2 regions of the Streptomyces sp. NPDC030820 genome follow, and region 1 is predicted to be linked to the other one. Evidence: predicted binding sites of a transcription regulator. Region 1 holds the regulator's gene; the other holds the start of a gene.

Region 1 (10,839 bases):
CCGTCGCTGTGGTGTCGGTGGTGTAGGCGACGGACGCGGTGCTGAGGTCGTCCGGCTGACACGCCACGAGGGCCGCACCGGCCACCACGACCAGCCCGGCCACGGCCACCGCACGCGTCCCGCGTCGCCCGTACCGAATCCGCCTCAATGCCCCCATGCACGGCAGAGTGCCACCGGCACGCACGGCACGGAAGGCCACATACGGCCACTCACCCGTTCGGGGTCCCGGTCAGCGCGCCCTGAAGGGGCGCGGGGAACTGCGCGAGCAGCCGCCCACGGCGCCGCAGCCGTCCGACAGGACATCCCGGCACTGCCCATCGCGGTCGAACCAGCGGAGCGCCTAGCCGCGCAGCAGCAGCCACTCCTGGAGTTCGACCAGGTTGCCCTCCGGGTCCTTGAGGTGGGCGACCCGCATGCGGTCGGTCATGGGGGCCGGGCCGTGCAGGAGGGTGGCGCCGCGGGAGGTGATCTCGGCGCAGTAGGCGTCCAGGTCGTCCACGCGCAGCACCACCAGCGAACGGTGACCGGTGGCCGTGTCCCCCAGCTCCTCCAGCACCTCGGCCATCATCGCCCGGTCCTGCAACGCGATCCCGGCGGAGCCGGCGTGCGGGCTGAACTTCTCGTACGGGCCCTGCGTCGCCCCGGACTGCGGCTTCAGGCCGAGGACGTCGGCGTAGAAGCGGTAGCAGGCGGCGAAGTCGGTGACCAGGAGCCGTACTTGGGCGAGTTCCACGGTGTCCCCCAGGTGTCAGGACCAGCGGCCGGTGCGGCCCAGCAGCAGGGCCACGGCGGCGGTGCCGGCGGTTGATGTACGCAACACCGTAGGACCGAGCACGTACGCCTTCGCACCCGCCTCCTGGAAGAGCGCCAACTCGTCCCGCGCGACGCCCCCTTCGGGGCCGACGACCAGCACGATCTCGCCCTCGGTGGGCAGTTCGGCGGTCGCCAGCCGCTCGCTCGCGTGCTCGAAGTCGGAGTGGAGCACGGCGGCGAAGTCGGCTTCGGCGAGAAGTGCGGCAACCTGCTTGGTGGTTGCCGCGTCCGCGACCTCCGGGAAGCGCAGCCGACGGGACTGCTTGCCGGCCTCGCGCGCGGTGGCCCGCCACTTGGCGAGCGCCTTCTGACCCCGGTCGCCCTTCCACTGGGTGATGCACCGGGCGGCCTGCCAGGGCACGATCGCGTCGACCCCGGTCTCCGTCATCGTCTCGACGGCGAGTTCCCCCCGGTCGCCCTTCGGGAGGGCCTGGACCACGGTGATCCGGGGGCTGGGCTCCGGCTCCACCGGGAACTCGAAGGGCTCGACCACCATGTGGTCCTTGCCCGACACGCTGACGACGACCCCGGCGGCCCCGCGCCCCTTGCCGTCCGTCAGCACCACGTTCTCGCCGGGCTGCAGCCGCCGCACGGAGACCGCGTGCCGCCCCTCGGGGCCCTCGACGTCGACGACGGAGCCGGGGCCCACGCCCTCCAGCGAGTCCACGACGAACACCGGCGCGGTCATCGCAGGCCCCCCTTGGCCGACAACGCTGTCCGGGCGGCGTCGAGTTCGGCGGCCAGCACCTCCACGAGCTCCCCGGCGGGCAGCTCGCGGGCCAGCCGGTGCCCCTGCCCCGCCCACAGCGCCATGCCCTGCGCGTCCCCGGCCTTGGCGGCGGCCTTGCGCAGCGGCGAGGTGAGGTGGTGGATCTCCGGGTAGGCGGCGGGGGCGTAGGGGCCGTGCTCGCGCAGGAAGCGGTTGACCAGCGCGCGCCCCGGGCGGCCGGAGAAGGCCCTGGTCAACTCGGTGTGCGCGAACAGGGGGTTGGTCAGCGCCTGCTTGTGCACGGCCTGGGCGCCGGACTCGGGGGTGGCGAGGAAGGCGGTGCCCAGCTGGGCCGCGCTCGCGCCGGCCGCGAGGACGGCGGCGATCTGGCTGCCCCGCATGATGCCGCCGGCGGCGACGACCGGGATGCTCACGGCCTCGCGGATCTGCGTGACCAGCGACAGCAGCCCGATGCCGGCGCCGTCGTTCTCGGGGAGGTCCCGGTGGGTGCCCTGGTGTCCGCCCGCCTCCACGCCCTGCGCGATCACCGCGTCCGCCCCGGCCCGCTCGACGGCACGGGCCTCCTCGGCGGTGGTGGCGGTGACCAGGGTGAAGGTGCCGACGCGGCGCAGGCCGTCGAACACCTCCCGGCTCGGCACCCCGAAGTGGAAGGAGACCACCGGCACCGGGTTGTCGAGGAGTACGGCGAGCTTGGCGTCGTAGCCGTCGTCCCGGCCGCTGTCCGGGTCGCCCAGCTCGGTCTCGTACCAGGCGGCCTCGCCGGCCAGCTGGTGGGCGTAGACCTCGACGGCGCCAGAAGGGGGCGCGGCGTCAGCCGCTCCAGTGGAGCCGGTGCTTGCACCGGGGTACTCGGACTGGGGCATGAACACGTTCACGCCGAAGGGGCGGCTCGTCAGGCTCCGCAGCTGCTTGATCTCCTGGTACATGCCATCGGCGGTCTTGTACCCGGCGGCGAGGAACCCGAGGCCACCGGCCTCGGAGACGGCGGCGGCGAGCTGCGGGACGGAGACACCGCCCGCCATGGGGGCCTGCACGATCGGGTGGGGGAAGAGATCGGTCAGCGCGGAGGACATGACCGCATGTTGTCACGTCCTTCGAACAAGTCCGAATCCAGGCGGGCAATGGCATAGACCGGTGGCATGCGGGGCGCCGAAGCACCCCGTCAGCCCTGCGCCGGCGGCGGCTCAGCGCCCGTTGAACGCATCCTCAACCGCGAGAACAGCCCCTGCTGCCCCGGCTGACCGTGCCTGCCCGGGGGACAACCCCCGGCCCCCCGGCCACGCCGCAGCGCACGTCAGCGCCCGTTGAACGCATCCTTCAACCGCGAGAACAGCCCCTGCTGCCCCGGCTGGAACTGGCCCTGGGGCCGCTCCTCGCCGCGCAGCTTGGCCAGCTCGCGCAGCAGGCGCTCCTGGTCCGGGTCCAGCTTGGTCGGGGTCTGCACCTCGACGTGCACGACCAGGTCACCCCGGCCACCGCCGCGCAGATGTGTGACACCCCGGTTGTGCAGCGGGATCGACTGGCCGGACTGGGTGCCGGGCCGGATGTCGACCTCCTCCATGCCGTCCAGCGTCTCCAGCGGCACCTTGGTACCGAGCGCCGCCGCCGTCATCGGGATCGTCACCGTGCAGTGCAGGTCGTCGCCGCGCCGCTGGAAGGTCGAGTGCGGCAGCTCGTGGATCTCGACGTACAGGTCACCGGCCGGACCGCCGCCCGGCCCGACCTCGCCCTCACCGGCGAGCTGGATCCGCGTGCCGTTGTCGACACCGGCCGGGATCTTCACCGTCAGGGTGCGGCGGGAGCGGACCCGGCCGTCGCCGGCGCACTCCGGGCACGGGGTCGGCACGACGGTGCCGAAGCCCTGGCACTGCGGGCACGGCCGGGAGGTCATGACCTGGCCCAGGAAGGACCGGGTGACCTGCGAGACCTCACCGCGGCCCCGGCACATGTCACACGTCTGGGCGGTCGTGCCGGGCGCCGCGCCCTCACCGTTGCAGGTGTTGCAGACGACCGCGGTGTCGACCTGGATGTCCTTGGTCGTCCCGAAGGCCGCCTCGTCCAGCTCGACCTCGATCCGGATCATCGCGTCCTGGCCGCGCCGGGTGCGCGAGCGCGGGCCGCGCTGCGAGGCCGTACCGAAGAACGCGTCCATGATGTCGGAGAAGTTGCCGAAGCCACCGGCGCCGAAGCCGCCCGCGCCGGCGGCGCCGCTCTGCGAGAGCGGGTCGCCGCCGAGGTCGTAGACCTGCTTCTTCTGCGGGTCCGACAGCACCTCGTAAGCGGCGTTGATCTCCTTGAACCGCTCCTGGGTCTTCGGGTCCGGGTTGACGTCCGGGTGCAGCTCGCGCGCGAGCCGGCGGAACGCCTTCTTGATCTCATCCTGCGACGCGTCGCGGCGCACGCCGAGAACGGCGTAGTAGTCCGTGGCCACTTACGACTCCGCCAGGATCTGTCCGACGTACCGTGCCACTGCGCGTACCGCTCCCATCGTTCCCGGATAGTCCATGCGGGTCGGTCCGACCACGCCGAGCTTGGCAACCGCCTCGCCGCCCGAACCGTAGCCGACCGACACCACTGAGGTGGAGTTGAGTCCCTCGTGGGCGTTCTCGTGCCCGATACGCACCGTCACGCCCGGATCCTTCGCCTCGCCGAGGAGCTTGAGGAGCACCACCTGCTCCTCCAGGGCCTCCAGGACGGGCCGGATCGTGAGGGGAAAGTCATGTCCGAAGCGGGTGAGATTGGCGGTACCGCCGATCATCAGCCGCTCCTCGTTCTCCTCGACGAGTGTCTCCAGGAGAGTGGAGAGCACCGTCGAGACCGTACCGCGGTCCTCGGGCTCGAAGGCTTCCGGCAGGTCCTCGACCAGCGTCGGCACGTCCGAGAACCGGCGGCCCGCGACCCGGCTGTTCAGCCGTGCGCGCAGGTCGGCGAGGGAAATCTCACCGAAGGGCGCCGGGCAGTCGACCATCCGCTGCTCGACCCGGCCGGTGTCCGTGATCAGCACGAGCATCACGCGCGCGGGTGCGAGCGAGAGCAGCTCCACGTGCCGCACGGTGGACCGGGTCAGGGACGGGTACTGCACGACGGCGACCTGCCGGGTGAGCTGCGCGAGCAGCCGCACGGTCCGCGCCACCACGTCGTCGAGGTCGACGGCGCCCTCCAGGAAGTTCTGGATGGCGCGCCGCTCGGGCGCGGTCATGGGCTTCACCCCGGCGAGCTTGTCGACGAACAGCCGATAGCCCTTGTCCGTGGGGATGCGCCCGGCGCTGGTGTGCGGCTGGGCGATGTACCCCTCGTCCTCCAGGGCCGCCATGTCGTTGCGGACCGTCGCCGGGGACACGCCGAGGTTGTGCCGCTCGGTCAGGGCCTTCGACCCGACCGGCTCCTCGGTGCCGACGTAGTCCTGGACGATGGCGCGCAGTACCTGAAGCCTGCGTTCACTCAGCATCAGCGCGCACCTCCAGCACGTCGTCTCCTCGGTTCCACTCGGTCCTGCGGTTCGTCCGCCTGGCACTCTTCGCATGTGAGTGCCAGCGTTCCCGGGCCCAGTGTACGGCTGTCGGGTACACCCGGGGCAAGGTCGGTGCGGTCCCGGCGGCTCGTGGAGCTAGCGTCGCGGTATGACGGTGACTTGGGAAGAGCTGGGGTGGGAGCGGCTGGCCGCGGGGGTCGGCCGGTGCCGGCTGCCCGGCTGGGACTGCACGGCGGGGCTGGTCCTCGGGGAGGGTACGGCGTTGATGGTGGACGCCGGCTCCAGCCTGGCTGAGGGCGCCCGACTGCGGGCCCGGGCCGAGGAGCTGGCCGGCGGCCGTGTGACCCATCTCGCGCTGACCCATCCCCACTTCGACCATGTCTTCGGAGCGGCGGCCTTCGCGGGGGCGGAGGTGTACGGGGCGGTGGGCGTCGACGCGGTGTTCGCCCGCGAACGCGACGAGCTGCGCATGGACGCCGTGCGCAACGGACTCGCGGTGGCGGACGCGGACGAGGCGGTGGACGCGCTGGCGCCGCCCGGCCACCTGGTCTCCGGCGAGTGGACGCTTGACCTCGGGGGCGGCCGGCAGGTCCTGCTGGCGAACGTGGGTCCGGGGCATACCGCGCATGATCTGGCGGTGCTGGTCCCGGGAGATCCCGAGGTGGTCTTCTGCGGCGACCTGGTCGAGGAGTCCGGCGAGCCCCAGGCGGGCCCGGACGCGATCCCGTCCCGCTGGCCGGACGCCCTGGACCGGCTGCTGTCCCTGGGCGGCGAGGACGCGCTGTACGTGCCCGGTCACGGAGCGGTGGTGGACGCGGCGTTCGTACGACGGCAACGCGACGAGCTGGCGGCCCGCTTCGGCGTGTCGTGAGCGCGGCCGTACGGCTTCTCCTATCGTCACTCGAATGCGCCAGTACTCCGCCGACCTGACCCCGCCGTGGAAGAAGCAGCAGCCGGTGCCTGAGGTACCGGCGGAGCCGGGCCTGGTGGTGGAGGAGCCCGGCACCGGGTTCTGCGGGGCGGTGATCCGCTGCGAGGCGGGCACGGTGACGCTGGAGGACCGCTTCGGCAAGCACCGGGTGTTCCCGCTGGAGCCGCGGGGCTTTCTGCTGGAGGGGCGGGTGGTGACGCTGGTACGCCCGTCGTCGTCCTCGGCTCCGGTACGACCCACCCGCACCGCCTCCGGCTCGGTCGCCGTCCCCGGTGCCCGCGCCCGCGTGGCCCGCGCCGGCCGTATCTACGTCGAGGGCCGGCACGACGCCGAGCTGGTCGAGAAGGTGTGGGGCGACGACCTGCGCATCGAGGGTGTGGTGGTGGAGTACCTGGAGGGCGTCGACGACCTGCCCTCGATCGTCGCCTCCTTCGCACCGGGCCCGGACGCGCGGCTGGGCGTCCTGGTGGACCACCTGGTGCCGGGCACGAAGGAGTGGCGGATCGCGGAGTCGGTGACCAGCGAACACGCGCTGGTGGTGGGCCACCCGTACATCGACATCTGGCAGGCGGTGAAGCCGGCCGCGCTGGGGATCGAGGCCTGGCCGGCAGTGCCGAAGGGGCAGGACTGGAAGACGGGGGTGTGCCGGGCGCTGGGCTGGCCGTCGGAGAACACCGGGGCGGTGTGGCAGGCGATCCTGAAGCGGGTGGGGTCCTACAAGGACCTGGAGCCGGAGTTGCTGGGGCGGGTGGAGGAGCTGATCGACTTCGTCACGGGTAGCGGTGGGGCCTGACGTTGGGGAACGTTCCGAACTCGGTGGTGTCCAGTTCGAGTCCCAGATCCTCCAACGGGACTGGATCACCGAACTTGATGATCTCCTGGCTGCGGTAGTCAGCGTCCTCACCCTGGCCCGAAGGCTTTGTCAACAGGACGCAGTGCGCCATGACCGGGTCGAGGATGAGGTAGGCGGGGATCTTTCCCGCAGCGTAGATCGAGCGCTTGACCACGTAGTCCTGGTGGACGCTGGACTTGGAGACGACCTCGACGACCATCGTGATCAGCCCAGACGGCAACAGGCGCCCTGAACGCGGCATTGCGTCGCGCTCCATTACCACCAAGTCCGGCACCGGCTCGCTGGCCTCGTCAAGGACGTCGACGTCCTGGGTCTGAAGCCGAGCCCACCGCTTGCGCGGGATTTGGTCAAGCACGTCTTCCACGATCATGTTGTGGACCAGATCAGGGCTGGCCATCATCACGATTACCCCCCGGAGAAGCTCGACCCTGACGCCCTCCGGAGGCTCGAACTCCTCGAAGAACTTGGTCATCCCACGCTCGTCCACAGCGGTCATCTCCGTGGCCCTCCACATCCGCCGCGTCCTTTTGGCGGCAGCCTACGAACCAGGTTAGGGACCGAACCGGCGTTCCGGAGGGATTCACTCGCGGGAGTGATCAGTCCACCAGATCCCGCACCACCGCATCCGCCAGCAACCGCCCCCGCAGCGTCAGCACGGCCCGCCCCTCCTCGTACGGCCCTTCCTGGAGGAGCCCCTCCCCCAGCGCCCGCCGGGAAGCCGCAAGCCCCTCCTCCTTCAGCAAGGACAGCGGCACCCCTTCCCGCAGCCGCAGCTCCAGCAGGATGCGCTCGACCCGCCGGTCCTCGTCGGACAGCAGCTCCCGCCCCGCCCCCGGGGAGCGGCCGGAGGCCAGGGCCGCCGCGTACGCCCCCGGATGCTTGACGTTCCACCAGCGCACCCCGCCCACGTGCGAGTGCGCCCCAGGCCCCGCGCCCCACCAGTCGGCGCCGCGCCAGTACAGCTCGTTGTGCAGGCACCGGCCCGCCTCCGAGGTGGCCCAGTTGGAGACCTCGTACCAGTCGAATCCCGCCTTGCTCAGGGTCTCCTCCGCGATCAGGTAGCGGTCCGCGTGCACGTCGTCGTCGGTCATCGGGACCTCGCCGCGGCGGATACGACGGGCGAGCTGGGTGCCCTCCTCCACGATGAGCGCGTACGCGCTGATGTGGTCCGGTCCCGCCCCGATCGCCGCGTCCAGCGAGGCCCGCCAGTCGTCGTCGCTCTCGCCGGGGGTGCCGTAGATCAGGTCGAGGTTGACGTGCTCGAAGCCCGCCGCCCGAGCCTCCGCCACGCACGCCTCGGGCCGGCCCGGCGTGTGGGTGCGGTCGAGCACGCGCAGCACATGCTGCCTCGCGCTCTGCATGCCGAAGGAGATCCGGTTGAAGCCGCCCTCCCGGAGGGTGGCGAGGTACGCGGGGTCGACCGACTCCGGGTTCGCCTCCGTCGTGATCTCCGCGTCCGGTGCCAGGCCGAACTCGTCGCGGATCGCCCCCAGCATCCGTACGAGGTCGTCCGCGGCCAGCAGCGTGGGTGTACCGCCGCCGACGAACACCGTGCGGACCTGGCGCGGGTCGTCGCCGAGCACCTTCCGGGCGAGCCGGATCTCGTCCGTCAGCGTGTCCGCGTAGTTGTCGCGGGACGCCAGCACGCCACCCGTCCCGCGCAGCTCGGTGGCGGTGTAGGTGTTGAAGTCGCAGTAGCCGCAGCGGGTCGCGCAGTACGGGACGTGCAGATAGAACCCGAGGGGCCGCTCGGCGGCTCCGGCGAGCGCGTGCGCGGGCAGCGCGCCGTCGGCGGGGACGGGCTCGCCGTCGGGGAGTGCGGAAGGCATGTACTCCATTGTCCCGTACGACGGCGGTCACTCCGCCTGGAGCACCAGCAGGGCCAGGTCGTCCTCGAGCGGGCCCCCGCCGAAGTCGTCCACGAGGCGGCGGATCCTTTCCGCGATCAGTTCGGCGTTGAGCCCGGCGCAGCCGGACAGGGCGCGGGCGAGGCCGTCGCCGTCGTCGAACTGGCGGGAGCCGGAGCGCCGCTCGGTCACCCCGTCGGTGACGCACAGCAGGCTGTCGCCGGGCCGGAGATCGACAGTCTCGCTGGTGTACGTCTCGTCCTCGACCACGCCGAGCAGGGTCTGCGGTCCGGCGGCGGTGCGCACGGTGCCGTCGGGACTCAGGACGAGCGGGAGCGGGTGGCCGGCGGAGGCGAGGGTGCAGCGGACCCCGCCGTCGTACGGGGTCAGCTCGCCGTAGAGCAGGGACAGGAAGCGGGTCTGCGGGCCGTCCCCGGTGGCCACCGGCCGGCCGCCGGCGGCGACGAGGGCGCGGGCGGCGGCGTCGGCGGCCTCGGTGGCGTCGTCCAGGAGGAGCTGGTTGAGGCGGTCGAGGACGTCGGCGACGCGGTAGCCCTCGCGGGCGAGGAGGCGCAGCCAGGGGCGGGCGAGGCCGATCACGACCGCCGCCTCGGGCCCCTTGCCCTGGACGTCTCCGACGGCGAAGCACCAGCGGCCGTCGCCGGCCGGGAACAGGTCGTAGAAGTCGCCGCTGGGCCCGCCCTTGTCGCAGGGCTCGTGGACGAGCGCGCTGCTCACGCCGGGGATCTCGGCGACCGCGCCGGGCAGCAGGCCGCGCTGCAGGACGGCGCTGATGGTGGCCTGGCGGGCGTACTGGCGGGCGGCGCCGATCGCGAGGGCGACGCGGCGGCCGAGGTCCTCCACGAGCCCGGTGACCTCGTCGGGGAAGCGCGCGAGCCCGGACCGGCCGATGACCAGCGTGCCGAGCGGCCGGCCGCCCGCGATCAGCCGGTACGCCAGCGCCGTGCCGTCGGCGCCCCGCGGGCCGAACGCATGGCCGGGCCACGGGTACGGCTCGGGCCCCGAGCGCAGCCCCTCGCCCAGGCAGGGCGGCTCCTTCTCCAGGGCGCACCGCAGCTCCTCGATGCGGTTCTCGCTGGCGTGCCAGACCCGGTCGGGACCGCCGGCGGCGCCACCGCGCACGGTCGCCTCGTCCTCCAGCCACACCGCGCACCAGTCGGCGAGCCGGGGCACGATGAGCTGGCCGGTGAGGGCGGTGACCAGGTTCTCGTCGAGCTGTCCGGCGAGCAGGTCGGATGCCTCGGCGAGGAACGACAGCGCGCCCCGGCCGAGCCAGTCGCGGTCGCCTTGGGCGCGGTGCGGCTGCGGGGAGAGGTCCTCGGCGACCTCCAGTGGTGCGTCCGGGGCGGGGGCGTCCGGGTCCTCGACGCCGCCCGGGGGCAGCCGCGCCCAGACGGTCTTGGCGCCGGCGCGGTAGGTGACGCCCCAGGACTCGGCGAGCGTGGTGACCAGGCGCAGGCCGCGCCCGTACTCGGGGGTGTCGTAGGGTGCCTCGCCACCGAGCGGGTCGCGGGGGGCGCGGGAGGGATGCCGGTCGCCCACCTCCACCACGAACGCGCCGGTCTCCTCCAGCAGCCAGTCGACCTCCACGTCCGTGCCGGCGTGCACGACGGCGTTGGTGACCAGCTCGCTGACGACGGCCATGGCGTCGTCGACGAGCCGCCCCGGGATCCGGGACCCCTCGGACGCCTCGGCCAGCGCGGCCCGCACCAGCGCACGGGCCGCCCCGGGCGCGAGAGGGCTTCCGGGCAGCGTGGCCCGCCCCCGCACCTCCCAGGCCCGGGGCTCGCTCTCCCGCTGTGTCGGTATGGCCGCCATGTCCATGCGGCCAGGGTGACAGAAAGGCGGGACTCATAAGCGGTGAGTTATCGAAATGGACAGAAGAGGGCGCCTTTTGAGCGCCGGCGAGCGCAATCTCCCCAGGGGCGCGGGGGTGCATCGAGACGCGGCTCCGCCGCGTGGGCGCGCCAAGCCACGAACGACCCGCAGCCGCCGACGCTCCCCCCGCCACCCCTCCGGAACCGCCCTACTTCTCCCTGGTCCCGGCGTACATCTCATCAATAAGGTGCTTGTACTCCCGCTCGACAACGGGCCGCTTCAGCTTCAGGCTCGGCGTGATCTCCCCGTGCTCGACGTCGAGATCCCGCGGCAGCAGCCGGAACTTCTTGATGG
Region 2 (10,839 bases), on a different contig from region 1:
GCTCGCGTCCGGTGGCGCGGCGGGCGCGGTGGAGCAGCTCGCCGTCGTCGCCGACGAGGGCGGCCTTCATCCCGGTACCGCCCACGTCCAGGGCGATGACATGTCTCACCACGGGCCCTAGTGTGGCCCTCGCACCCGCGAGAGGTCTAGTCCACTCACGTGGTGTAGACCTTATGTGTCCATATGTTGAACGGTCAGACGGCAGGGTTGGGGTTTTGAGGGTGCGTCGGTGTACGGCAGGAACGATCGCGGTGGTGTCCGCACTGGGCATGACGGCGGTCCTCGGCGGCTGCGGGAGTACGGGCTCCTCCGACGTGACCCTGAGACTCGTCGCCGCCGACTACGGCGACTCCGCCGCCAACAGCTCGAAGAAGTACTGGGACACCCTGGTCAAGGAGTACGAGTCCAAGCACCCCGGTGTGAAGATCGACGTCAGCGTGTACTCATGGAACGACGTCGACGCCAAGGTCAAGGACATGGTCGCCGCCGGCCACGCCCCGGACCTCGCCCAGATCGGCTCCTACGCCGACTACGCGGCCGACGAGCTGCTCTACCCGGCCTCCGACCTGCTTTCCATCCGCACCCAGGCCGACTTCCTCTCCCCGCTCTCCGACGCCGGCCAGTGGAACCACACGCAGTACGGCATACCCTTCGCCGCCTCCACGCGCGTGCTCTTCTACAACAAGACCCTGTTCGCCAAGGCCGGCATCACCCCGCCCACCACCTGGGACGAGCTGGCCGCCGACGCCAGGGCGCTCAAGGACAAGGGCGTGAAGTACCCCATCGCGCTGCCGCTCGGCCCCGAGGAGGCCCAGGCCGAGACGATGCAGTGGCTGCTCAGCGGCAGCAACGGCGGCAGCGGCGGCAACGGCTACACCGACGACATCGGCACCTACACCATCGACTCCGCGCCGAACGTCCGGACCTTCACCTGGCTCAAGGACGAACTGGTCGACAAGGGCCTGACCGGGCCGGTCGCGCCCGGCAAGCTCAACCGCGCGGACGCCTTCGCCGCCTTCGCCGACGGCCAGGTCGGCATGCTCAACGGGCACCCCACGCTGATCCAGCAGGCCGAGAAGAAGGGCGTGAAGTTCGGCATGGTGCCGCTGCCGGGGCGCACCGGCACGGCCAGGGCCTCCATGGGCGTCGCCGACTGGATGATGGCCTTCAAGCAGAACGGTCACCGCGACCGGATCGGCGACTTCCTCAACTTCGTCTACAGCGAGAAGAACGTCCTGGCCTTCTCCCGCGAGTACGGCCTGCTGCCGGTCACCGGCTCCGCCTCCAACACCATGAGCGCCTCGGACGCCCCGACCGACAGCCCCCTGCACCCCTTCCTCGACCAGCTGCCGACCTCCGAGCTGTACCCCGTCGGCAAGACCTCCTGGGCGACGGTCAGCGCGGCCGTGAAGCAGAACATCGGCCAGGCCGTCGCCCCCGGCGGCGACCCCGCCGGCGTCCTGACCCGCCTCCAGGCGACGGCGACGGCGGCGGACAGCAGCGCCAAGAACTGAGCGCGCCTGTCAGTGCCCACCGCTACGGTGACTGCATGGAACTCGCCCCCCGCGAACAAGCCATCCTCGCCCTGGAGCGCCGCGGCTTCCCCGGCCCCGGCGCGAAGGAGCGTGCGATACGCGAGGAACTGGGTCTGTCGCCGGTCCGCTACTACCAACTCCTGAACGCGCTGCTGGACGACGAGCGCGCACTGGCGGCGGACCCGGTGACGGTGAACCGCCTGCGGAGGGTGCGGGAGACCCGGCGCACGGAACGCTGACGGGTGGGTGGAAACGGGGTCCAGGGGCGGAGTCCCAGGAGTGAGTCCGGCCGAGCCTGGATAGTGTCGCTCCATGGACCCTCTGCCGACCCCGCAGACCCAGCCCGGCCGCGACGGACTCGCCGCACTCCTGGCGAAGCCGTCCGCAGCGATCGTCGGCCTGGACTTCGACGGCACGCTGGCCCCCATCGTCGCCGACCCGGAGCAGGCCCGCGCCCACCCCGAGGCCGTACCGGCCCTCGCCGCACTCGCTCCGAAGGTCGCCTCCGTCGCCGTGATCACCGGCCGCCCCGCCGGAGTCGCGGTCCGCTACGGCGGCTTCGCCGGCGTCCCCGGCCTGGAGCATCTGACCGTCCTCGGCCACTACGGCGCCGAACGCTGGGACGCGGTCACCGCCACCGTCACCGCCCCGCCCCCGCACCCCGGCGTCGCCGCGGCCCGCGCCGAGCTGCCGGGCGTGCTGGACCGTGCCGGCGCCTGGCGCGGCACCTGGATCGAGGAGAAGGGCCGGGCGGTCGCGGTGCACACCCGCCGTGCCGACGACCCGCAGGCCGCGTTCGAGGCCCTGCGCGGCCCCCTCACCGACCTCGCAGCCCGCCACGGCCTGATCGTCGAACCCGGCCGCCTGGTCCTGGAACTGCGCCCGCCGGGCATGGACAAGGGCGTGGCCCTCGCCGACCACGTCCGCAGGACCGGCGCCGAGTCCGTCCTCTACGCCGGCGACGACCTCGGCGACCTCCCCGCCTTCGCCGCCGTCGACGAACTCCGCGCCGACGGCGTCCCCGGCCTCCTGGTCTGCAGCGGCAGCACGGAGGTCACGGAGCTGGCGGAACGCGCGGACGTGGTGGTGGACGGCCCGCCCGGGGTCGTCCGCCTGCTGCGGACCCTCGCGGCTCAGCTGGACTGAAGCTCCTCCAGCGCCTGCAGCTGATCCATGAACCACTGGGCCGGAGGAAGCGCGGTGGCCGCCGCGGCCAGCCTCTTGGTGCGGTCCGCCCGCTCCTCCGGCGGCAGGGACAGCGCCTCGTGCAGGGCGCGCGCGGTCTCCAGCACGTCGTAGGGGTTCACCACGAACGCGTTGCCGCCCAGTTCCTCGTACGCCCCCGCCTCCCGCGACAGCACCAGCGCACACCCCTCGTCGGAGACGACCGGCACCTCCTTGGCGACCAGGTTCATGCCGTCCCGGATGGGGTTGACCAGCGCCACGTCGGCCAGCCGGTAGGCGGCCAGGGAGCGCGCGAAGTCGTCATGGACGTGGAGGACGACCGGCGTCCAACCGGGCGTGCCGTAAGCCGAGTTGATCTCCTCGGCCATCCGCTGCACCGCCGCCGTGTAGTCCCGGTACACGGCGAGGTCCTGCCGCGACGGATACGCGAACGCGAGGTGCACCACCCGCTCCCGCCACTCGGGGTGCTCCTCCAGCAGCTGCCGGAAGGCGAGCAGGCCGCGCACGATGTTCTTCGACAGCTCCGTGCGGTCGACGCGGACGACGGCCTTGCGGCCCGCGCCGATCTCCGCCCGCAGGGCCGCCATCCGCTCCTCGACGTCCGGCTCGTGCGCGCGGGCCCGCAGGAAGTCGGCGTCGGCGCCGAGGGAGTGCACGCCGAGGTACGTACGACGACGCCCCTCGCGCAGGTGCTCCACGTATCGAGGGGTGCCCGAGGGCCGGCCCACCAGGTAGCGCTCGGGATCCAGGTCCTCGGTGCACCTCTGGAAGGCCGTCGCCCACCGCCAGGTCAAAAACGCCACCCGGTCCGCCCCGAGCATGCCCGCCATCAGCTGCTCTCGGATGTCCTGCGGAAGCAGCCCGAAGTAGTCGGGGGGCGCCCACGGGGTGTGCGAGAAATGGCCGATCCGCAGGTCGGGGCGGAGTTCGCGGAGCATCCCGGGCACCAGGCACAGGTGGTAGTCCTGCACCAGCACCGCCGCCCCCTCGGCCGCCTCCTCGGCCAGCGCCTCGGCGAACGCCCGGTTGTAGGCCTCGTACGACGCCCACTGCCGCCGGAACTCCGCGTCGAAGGCCGGCTCCAGCGGGGTCTGGTAGAGCATGTGGTGCACGAACCACAGCACCGAGTTGGCGACGCCGTTGTAGGCGTCGGAGTGCACGCTCGCGTCGATGTCGAGCATCCGCACCCGCTGCCCGCCGGTGTCCTCGTCCGGCAGCAGCCCGCCGCCCGCACGGCGTACGGCCTCCCGGTCCCCGTCGCCGAGCGCCGAGCACACCCACAGCGAGTCCGCGTCCGATCCGATGGCCGACAGCCCCGAGACCAGCCCGCCGCCGCCCCGCTTGGCGCGCAGCGAGCCGGCCCCCTCGTCGTCCACCGTGTACGAAACCGGGCCGCGGTTGGACGCGACCAGTACCTGAGCCTTCTCGGCAGCACCCTGCGTGGAAGCCATGGTCCTCAACCTAGCCCGGCCCGGAAACGCTCAAACGTACGGCCACGCCGGGTGTCGCGGCCGTATACCAACTCAGGCCACCCGGCGCTCGGCGTACTCGGCGATCTCCACCATCGGCGGCCGTTCCTCGGTGTCCACCGAGTAGGTGCGCGGCTCGAAGCCGTCCTCGCCCCGCTCGAACTGGGTGAGGGCGGGACGGATCAGATGGCCGCGGGCCAGCCTCAGCTGGGCCGTACGGTAGATCGCCGCGGCCATCCGGCCCAGCGCCTGCCCGTCCTGGTGGCGGTGCTTGCGCACGCCCACGTCCACCTGTGCCAGCGCGTCGAGACCCACCAGGTGCAGGGCGTCCACCAGCATGCCCAGCTCCACGCCGTACCCGACCGGGAACGGCAGCTGTTCCAGCAGCGAGCGCCGGGCCGCGTACTCGCCGCCCAGCGGCTGTACGAATCCGGCGAGCTGCGGCCAGTGCATGTTCAGCAGCGGGCGGGCCATCAGCTCGGTGACCCGGCCGCCCTGGCCGGCCGTTCCGGCGAGCGGACGGTCGTACATCGCCTTGACCAGGTCCACGTCCGGCTCGGTGAGCAGCGGGCCGACGATCCCGGTGACGAAGTCGGGGGAGAACTCCTTCAGGTCCGCGTCGACGAAACAGACGATGTCCCCACTGGTCACCAGCAGGGAGCGCCACAGCACCTCACCCTTTCCGGGGACGGCGGGGATGCGCGGCAGGATCTCGTCCCGGTGAACGACCCGGGCGCCCGCGGCGGCGGCGACCTCGGAGGTGCGGTCGGTGGAGCCGGAGTCGACCACCACGATCTCGTCGACGAGCGGGACCCGCTCCACCAGGTCGTGGCGGATGATCGCGACGATGTCGCCGACGGTCTCCTCCTCGTTGAGCGCGGGCAGCACGACGGACACCGACTGGCCCGTACGCTGCTTGGCGGCCAAGATCTTGTGCAGGGGGCGATCGGTCACGGACCAGGAGCGGGTGCTCAGCCAGCGCTCGACTTCTTCCAGCACGGTCGGCGGCTCCTCACTGTTGTCTCGCGGTTCGGACGACTCTCTCAACTGTCTTGGCCTTCGGTTACAGTCTTGAACAACGCTGGTGACCATCGCATGTCGGGGGTCAGCCAGGCGCTCACAACCGCATACCGCTCATCCAGAGGGGCAGAGGGACACGGCCCGATGAAGCCCCGGCAACCCCCCTGAGCCGCACTCGTTCACGCGAGGCTCCCGGCCAGGGAAGGTGCCAAATCCGTCTCACGGCGAGATGCGTCGTGAGGAAGATGAGGAGAAAGGGCCTCGCCTCCATGGCTGTGCAGACAGTTGCAAGCTCCACCGATTCCACCGTCGACCTCGGTCCCGCCGCGGCCCTGAGCTGTCGCGAGTGCGGTCACCGCGTCCCGCTCGGCCCGGTGTTCGCCTGCGAGGAGTGTTTCGGCCCGCTGGAGATCGCCTACGACTTCTCCGCCTACGACACCGAAGAGCTGCGCCGCCGGATCGAGTCCGGCCCCGCGAACATCTGGCGGTACGCGCCGCTGCTGCCGGTCCCGGCCGACGTGGCCGACAAGCCGAACCTGAACCCGGGCTGGACCAAGCTCGTCAAGGCCGACAACCTCGCCCGTGAACTCGGCGTCACCGGCGGCCTGTTCGTCAAGGACGACTCCGGCAACCCGACGCACTCCTTCAAGGACCGCGTGGTGGCCCAGGCCCTGGAGGCCGCCCGCGCCTTCGGCTTCACCACCCTGTCCTGCTCCTCCACCGGCAACCTCGCCGGTGCCGTCGGCGCCGCCGCCGCCCGGGCCGGCTTCCGCTCGTGCGTGTTCATCCCGCACGACCTGGAGCAGGGCAAGGTCGTCATGGCCGCGATCTACGGCGGTGACCTCGTCGGCATCGAGGGCAACTACGACGACGTGAACCGCTTCTGCTCCGAGCTGATCGGCGACCCGGCCGGCGAGGGCTGGGGCTTCGTCAACGTCAACCTGCGGCCGTACTACGCCGAGGGCTCCAAGACCCTCGCGTACGAGATCTGCGAGCAGCTCGGCTGGCGGCTGCCCGACCAGATCGTGGTCCCGATCGCCTCCGGCTCCCAGCTCACGAAGATCGACAAGGGTCTGCAGGAGCTGATCAAGCTGGGGCTCGTCGAGGACAAGCCGTACAAGATCTTCGGTGCGCAGGCCGAGGGCTGCTCGCCGGTGTCGACCGCCTTCAAGGCCGGCCACGACGTGGTCCGTCCCCAGAAGCCGAACACCATCGCCAAGTCCCTCGCCATCGGCAACCCGGCCGACGGCCCGTACGTCCTGGACATCGCGCGCCGCACGGGTGGTGCCGTGGAGGACGTGACGGACGAGGAAGTCGTCGACGCCATCAAGCTGCTGGCCCGCACGGAGGGCATCTTCGCGGAGACGGCGGGCGGTGTGACCGTCGGCGTCACCCGCAAGCTGATCAAGGACGGCGTCCTGGACCCGACGAAGACCACGGTGGTGCTCAACACCGGTGACGGCCTGAAGACCCTTGACGCGGTGGCCGGGACCGGCCTGACCGCCACCATCCGACCGACCCTGGACTCCTTCCGAGAGGCTGGCCTCGCATGAGCGTGACCGTTCGCATCCCCACCATCCTGCGCACCTACACCGGCGGGCAGGCCGAAGTGGCCGCCGAAGGTGCCACCCTCGCCGAGGTCATCGCCGACCTGGAGAAGAACCACACCGGCATCGCCGCGCGCGTGCTGGACGACCAGGGCAAGCTGCGCCGGTTCGTGAACGTCTACGTCAACGACGACGACGTGCGCTTCGAGCAGGGCCTGGAGACCGCGACCCCGGACGGCGCCGGTGTCTCCATCATTCCGGCCGTCGCCGGCGGCTGATCGTTACCTTGGGTAACTTCAGTTACGCATTGTTCATCGAATTGCCCCCTCCGTGAGAGAAGCGGAGGGGGCAATTCTGTGTGATTGAGCGCGGTAGAGTTGGGGAACACGCTCCCGGACCGCCGGTCGGGGACCCTGTATTGATGCCGCAGACCCGACAAGAAGTAGCCAAACTGCGCGGGTTCTATGCGGCTTTTGTGGCGGTTCATGGAGCCCGACTTGCCCTGAAGTCAGGTGAATTCTCCCCACATTCCGGACCGTTCCCGTCCAGAATTCTCGTCCGATTGACCTGTTGCAGACGGCAGTTGGACAGATACATTCAGCCGCGGTCGACGCGTTCCGGCGCACGCCCCCGACCGATGGGGGGTGAGGTCTGACCCGGGTCCGCGAAGTGTGGATCTGTGCAAGGGCCAGTAATAGGGGAGTTAGGCATGGCTCAGGGCACCGTCAAGTGGTTCAACGCGGAGAAGGGGTACGGCTTCATCGCGGTCGACGGTGGTGCGGATGTTTTCGTCCACTACAGCGCGATCCAGATGGACGGTTACCGCACCCTGGAAGAGGGGCAGCGGGTCGACTTCGAGATCTCGCAGGGCCAGAAGGGCCCGCAGGCGGACATGGTCCGGCTGGCGACCAGCTGAAGCACGCGTCGACTGTCAGCGACGTTCTTCGTTCATCTTCGCAGGGCCCGCACCTCGCTCGGGGTGTGGGCCCTTCGTCGTGCCCGGGTGACGGTGTTCGCGGGCGGCTGACGGGGGTGCCGTACCCCGTAGGGCGCTTGCACTCGACCATGCCGAGTGCTAATCATTGGCGTTAGCACTCTGAAGGTGAGAGTGACAGTGAAGGACCGGGTCGGTGAGGCCCGCAGGCCAAGTGGGGCAAGGAACCACGCGGCCGGCGAGCCGTCCGTCGCGGGCGCGGGCGCGGTCCGAAGGAATCACCCCCAGTCCTGGAGGGACCACTTCACATGGCCAAGATCATCGCGTTCGACGAGGAGGCGCGGCGCGGCCTCGAGCGCGGCATGAACCAGCTCGCGGACGCCGTGAAGGTGACGCTCGGCCCCAAGGGTCGCAACGTCGTCCTCGAGAAGAAGTGGGGCGCCCCCACGATCACCAACGATGGTGTCTCCATCGCCAAGGAGATCGAGCTCGAGGACCCGTACGAGAAGATCGGCGCCGAGCTGGTCAAGGAAGTCGCCAAGAAGACGGACGACGTCGCCGGTGACGGTACGACCACCGCGACCGTGCTCGCCCAGGCCCTGGTCAAGGAGGGCCTGCGCAACGTCGCCGCCGGTGCCAACCCGATGGCCCTCAAGCGCGGTATCGAGAAGGCCGTCGAGGCCGTCTCCGCCGCCCTGCTGGAGCAGGCGAAGGACGTCGAGACCAAGGAGCAGATCGCCTCCACCGCGTCCATCTCCGCCGCCGACACCCAGATCGGCGAGCTGATCGCCGAGGCCATGGACAAGGTCGGCAAGGAAGGCGTCATCACCGTCGAGGAGAGCAACACCTTCGGCCTGGAGCTCGAGCTCACCGAGGGCATGCGCTTCGACAAGGGCTACATCTCCGCCTACTTCGCGACCGACATGGAGCGCATGGAGGCGGTGCTGGAGGACCCGTACATCCTCATCGCCAACTCCAAGATCTCCTCGGTCAAGGACCTGCTCCCGCTCCTGGAGAAGGTCATGCAGTCGGGCAAGCCGCTGCTGATCATCGCCGAGGACGTCGAGGGCGAGGCCCTGTCGACCCTGGTCGTCAACAAGATCCGCGGCACCTTCAAGTCCGTCGCCGTCAAGGCCCCGGGCTTCGGTGACCGCCGCAAGGCCATGCTCGGCGACATCGCCATCCTCACGGGCGGCGAGGTCATCTCCGAGGAGGTCGGCCTCAAGCTGGAGAACGCGACCCTGGACCTCCTGGGCCGCGCCCGCAAGGTCGTCATCACCAAGGACGAGACCACCATCGTCGACGGTGCCGGCTCCTCGGAGCAGGTCAACGGCCGGGTCAACCAGATCCGCGCCGAGATCGAGAACAGCGACTCGGACTACGACCGCGAGAAGCTGCAGGAGCGCCTGGCGAAGCTCGCCGGTGGTGTCGCGGTCATCAAGGCCGGTGCCGCCACCGAGGTGGAGCTCAAGGAGCGCAAGCACCGCATCGAGGACGCCGTCCGCAACGCCAAGGCGGCCGTCGAGGAGGGCATCGTCGCCGGTGGTGGCGTGGCGCTCATCCAGGCCTCCTCGGTCTTCGAGAAGCTGGACCTGGAAGGTGACGAGGCGACCGGCGCCAACGCCGTGCGCATCGCCCTGGAGGCCCCGCTGAAGCAGATCGCCGTCAACGCCGGCCTCGAGGGCGGTGTCGTGGTGGAGAAGGTGCGCAACCTGACCCCGGGCCACGGCCTGAACGCCGCGACCGGTGAGTACGTCGACCTGGTCGCCGAGGGCATCATCGACCCGGCGAAGGTGACCCGCTCTGCCCTGCAGAACGCCGCCTCCATCGCCGCGCTCTTCCTCACCACCGAGGCCGTCATCGCCGACAAGCCGGAGAAGGCCGCCGCGCCGGCCGGCGGCGGCATGCCGGGCGGTGACATGGACTTCTGATCCTTCCCGGATCACCTGTCCTTTCCGAGGGCGGCATCCCCAGCTTCCGGCTGGGGGTGCCGCCCTCGGGCGTTTGCCGGGGCTAGGTCCTCGGCGTGACCGCCACCGACAGCGTGTCGCCCGGCTTCAGCCTGTTGTAGAGCCATACGGCGTCCTTCGTGTCGAGGCCGATCCAGGTGCCGGTTCTGGGGGCGCAGGCGAGTGAGCCGACGTAGAGGCTGGACCTGTCGCTGCCGCGGAGTTCGACCACATACGGCTCCGCCACCTTGCAGGTGGACTTGGCGAGTTCGTCGACCGTGTCCCGGGTGAGGTCGAGTTTCGCCGAGACGGTCAGCAGGTCGGCGGGGGTGCGGGTCGGGTAGCCCGAGGTGATGGGCATGACCCGGCCGCCGACGGTCAGGGCCCGCTTCGCGAAGTTCACCACGCCGGTGACCGGGGAGGCGAGGGGGGAGGGGGTGGGGGACGCCGGGAGCCGGGGAGCGGTGGCCGCCGGGGCCTGGCGGTGGCCGGGGGCGGCGCCGCCCGAGTTCAGCGTCAGCGCGAAGGCCGCCAGGGCGAGGGCCGCGGCGCCCGCGCCGAGGGCGAGGGCCGTGCGACGACGGCGACCGCGGCGGACGGCGCGGCGTCGGATCCCGGGGGCGGCGACGGATGGCGGGGTCTCGTTCGCCGTCGCCAACGCGCGGAGTGCACCGGCCAGTTCATCCATGGTGGGGTCATCCGACACGGCCGCCCTCCTTCCGTACCGGCTCATCGGCCTCGTCCGTGCCCAGCTGCTTCGCCAGTGCCGCCCGGCCCCGGGACAACCGGGCCTTGACCGTGCCCACGGGCGCGCCGGTCTCGGAGGCTACCTGCTCGACACTCAAGTCGCACAGATGGTGCAGGACGATCGCCAACCGCTGTGCCTGGGGCAATTGGCGCAACGCGGCCACCAGTGCCGTGTGTTCGGGGCCGGGCCCCGGCGTCGACTCGGGCGGGGCGTGCCGCCGTACCAGTTCCAGCCAGCGCCTGGCACGCCGCCAGCGGCTGACCGCCAGCCGTACGGCGACCGTGCGGATCCAGGCCTCCGGGGCACTGTCGGCCAGGAAGGACTTCCGCCGGTCCCAGGCGCGTACGAACGCCTCCTGCACCACGTCCTGGGCCTCGCCGTGGTCTCCGGTGAAGGCGTAGAGCTGCCCGGTCAGACGGGGGAAGGCGGCCGCGTAGAAAGCGTCGAACTCG

The links. Region 1 encodes HrcA, which represses chaperone genes, less so after heat shock. Its sites were predicted from a motif close to TTNGCACTCNGNNNNNCNGAGTGCNAA; they were not measured.
Region 2: the regulator HrcA is predicted to act here: its motif matches at 7,809-7,835, upstream of groL (chaperonin GroEL).

What each region holds. Positions count from the first base shown of each region.
Region 1 covers NZ_JBVIEB010000001.1:546,306-557,144, reverse strand. Annotated here, with positions in the region: gene ACZ418_RS02520 (hypothetical protein) at 1-157, opposite strand, end outside; gene ACZ418_RS02515 (VOC family protein) at 341-733, opposite strand; gene ACZ418_RS02510 (16S rRNA (uracil(1498)-N(3))-methyltransferase) at 749-1,501, opposite strand; gene ACZ418_RS02505 (nitronate monooxygenase) at 1,498-2,616, opposite strand; gene dnaJ (molecular chaperone DnaJ) at 2,838-3,974, opposite strand; gene hrcA (heat-inducible transcriptional repressor HrcA) at 3,975-4,991, opposite strand; gene ACZ418_RS02490 (MBL fold metallo-hydrolase) at 5,164-5,886, shown strand; gene ACZ418_RS02485 (DUF3097 domain-containing protein) at 5,921-6,739, shown strand; gene ACZ418_RS02480 (Uma2 family endonuclease) at 6,717-7,295, opposite strand; gene hemW (radical SAM family heme chaperone HemW) at 7,396-8,628, opposite strand; gene ACZ418_RS02470 (SpoIIE family protein phosphatase) at 8,656-10,485, opposite strand; gene ACZ418_RS02465 (AMP-dependent synthetase/ligase) at 10,694-10,839, opposite strand, start outside.
Region 2 covers NZ_JBVIEB010000004.1:496,387-507,225, reverse strand. Annotated here, with positions in the region: gene ACZ418_RS14160 (ROK family protein) at 1-109, opposite strand, end outside; gene ACZ418_RS14155 (extracellular solute-binding protein) at 270-1,514, shown strand; gene ACZ418_RS14150 (DUF3263 domain-containing protein) at 1,550-1,774, shown strand; gene otsB (trehalose-phosphatase) at 1,848-2,681, shown strand; gene ACZ418_RS14140 (alpha,alpha-trehalose-phosphate synthase (UDP-forming)) at 2,669-4,171, opposite strand; gene ACZ418_RS14135 (glucosyl-3-phosphoglycerate synthase) at 4,244-5,188, opposite strand; SAM riboswitch class I at 5,321-5,461, shown strand; gene thrC (threonine synthase) at 5,479-6,762, shown strand; gene ACZ418_RS14125 (MoaD/ThiS family protein) at 6,759-7,034, shown strand; gene ACZ418_RS14120 (cold-shock protein) at 7,466-7,672, shown strand; gene groL (chaperonin GroEL) at 7,999-9,621, shown strand; gene ACZ418_RS14110 (hypothetical protein) at 9,704-10,345, opposite strand; gene ACZ418_RS14105 (SigE family RNA polymerase sigma factor) at 10,335-10,839, opposite strand, start outside.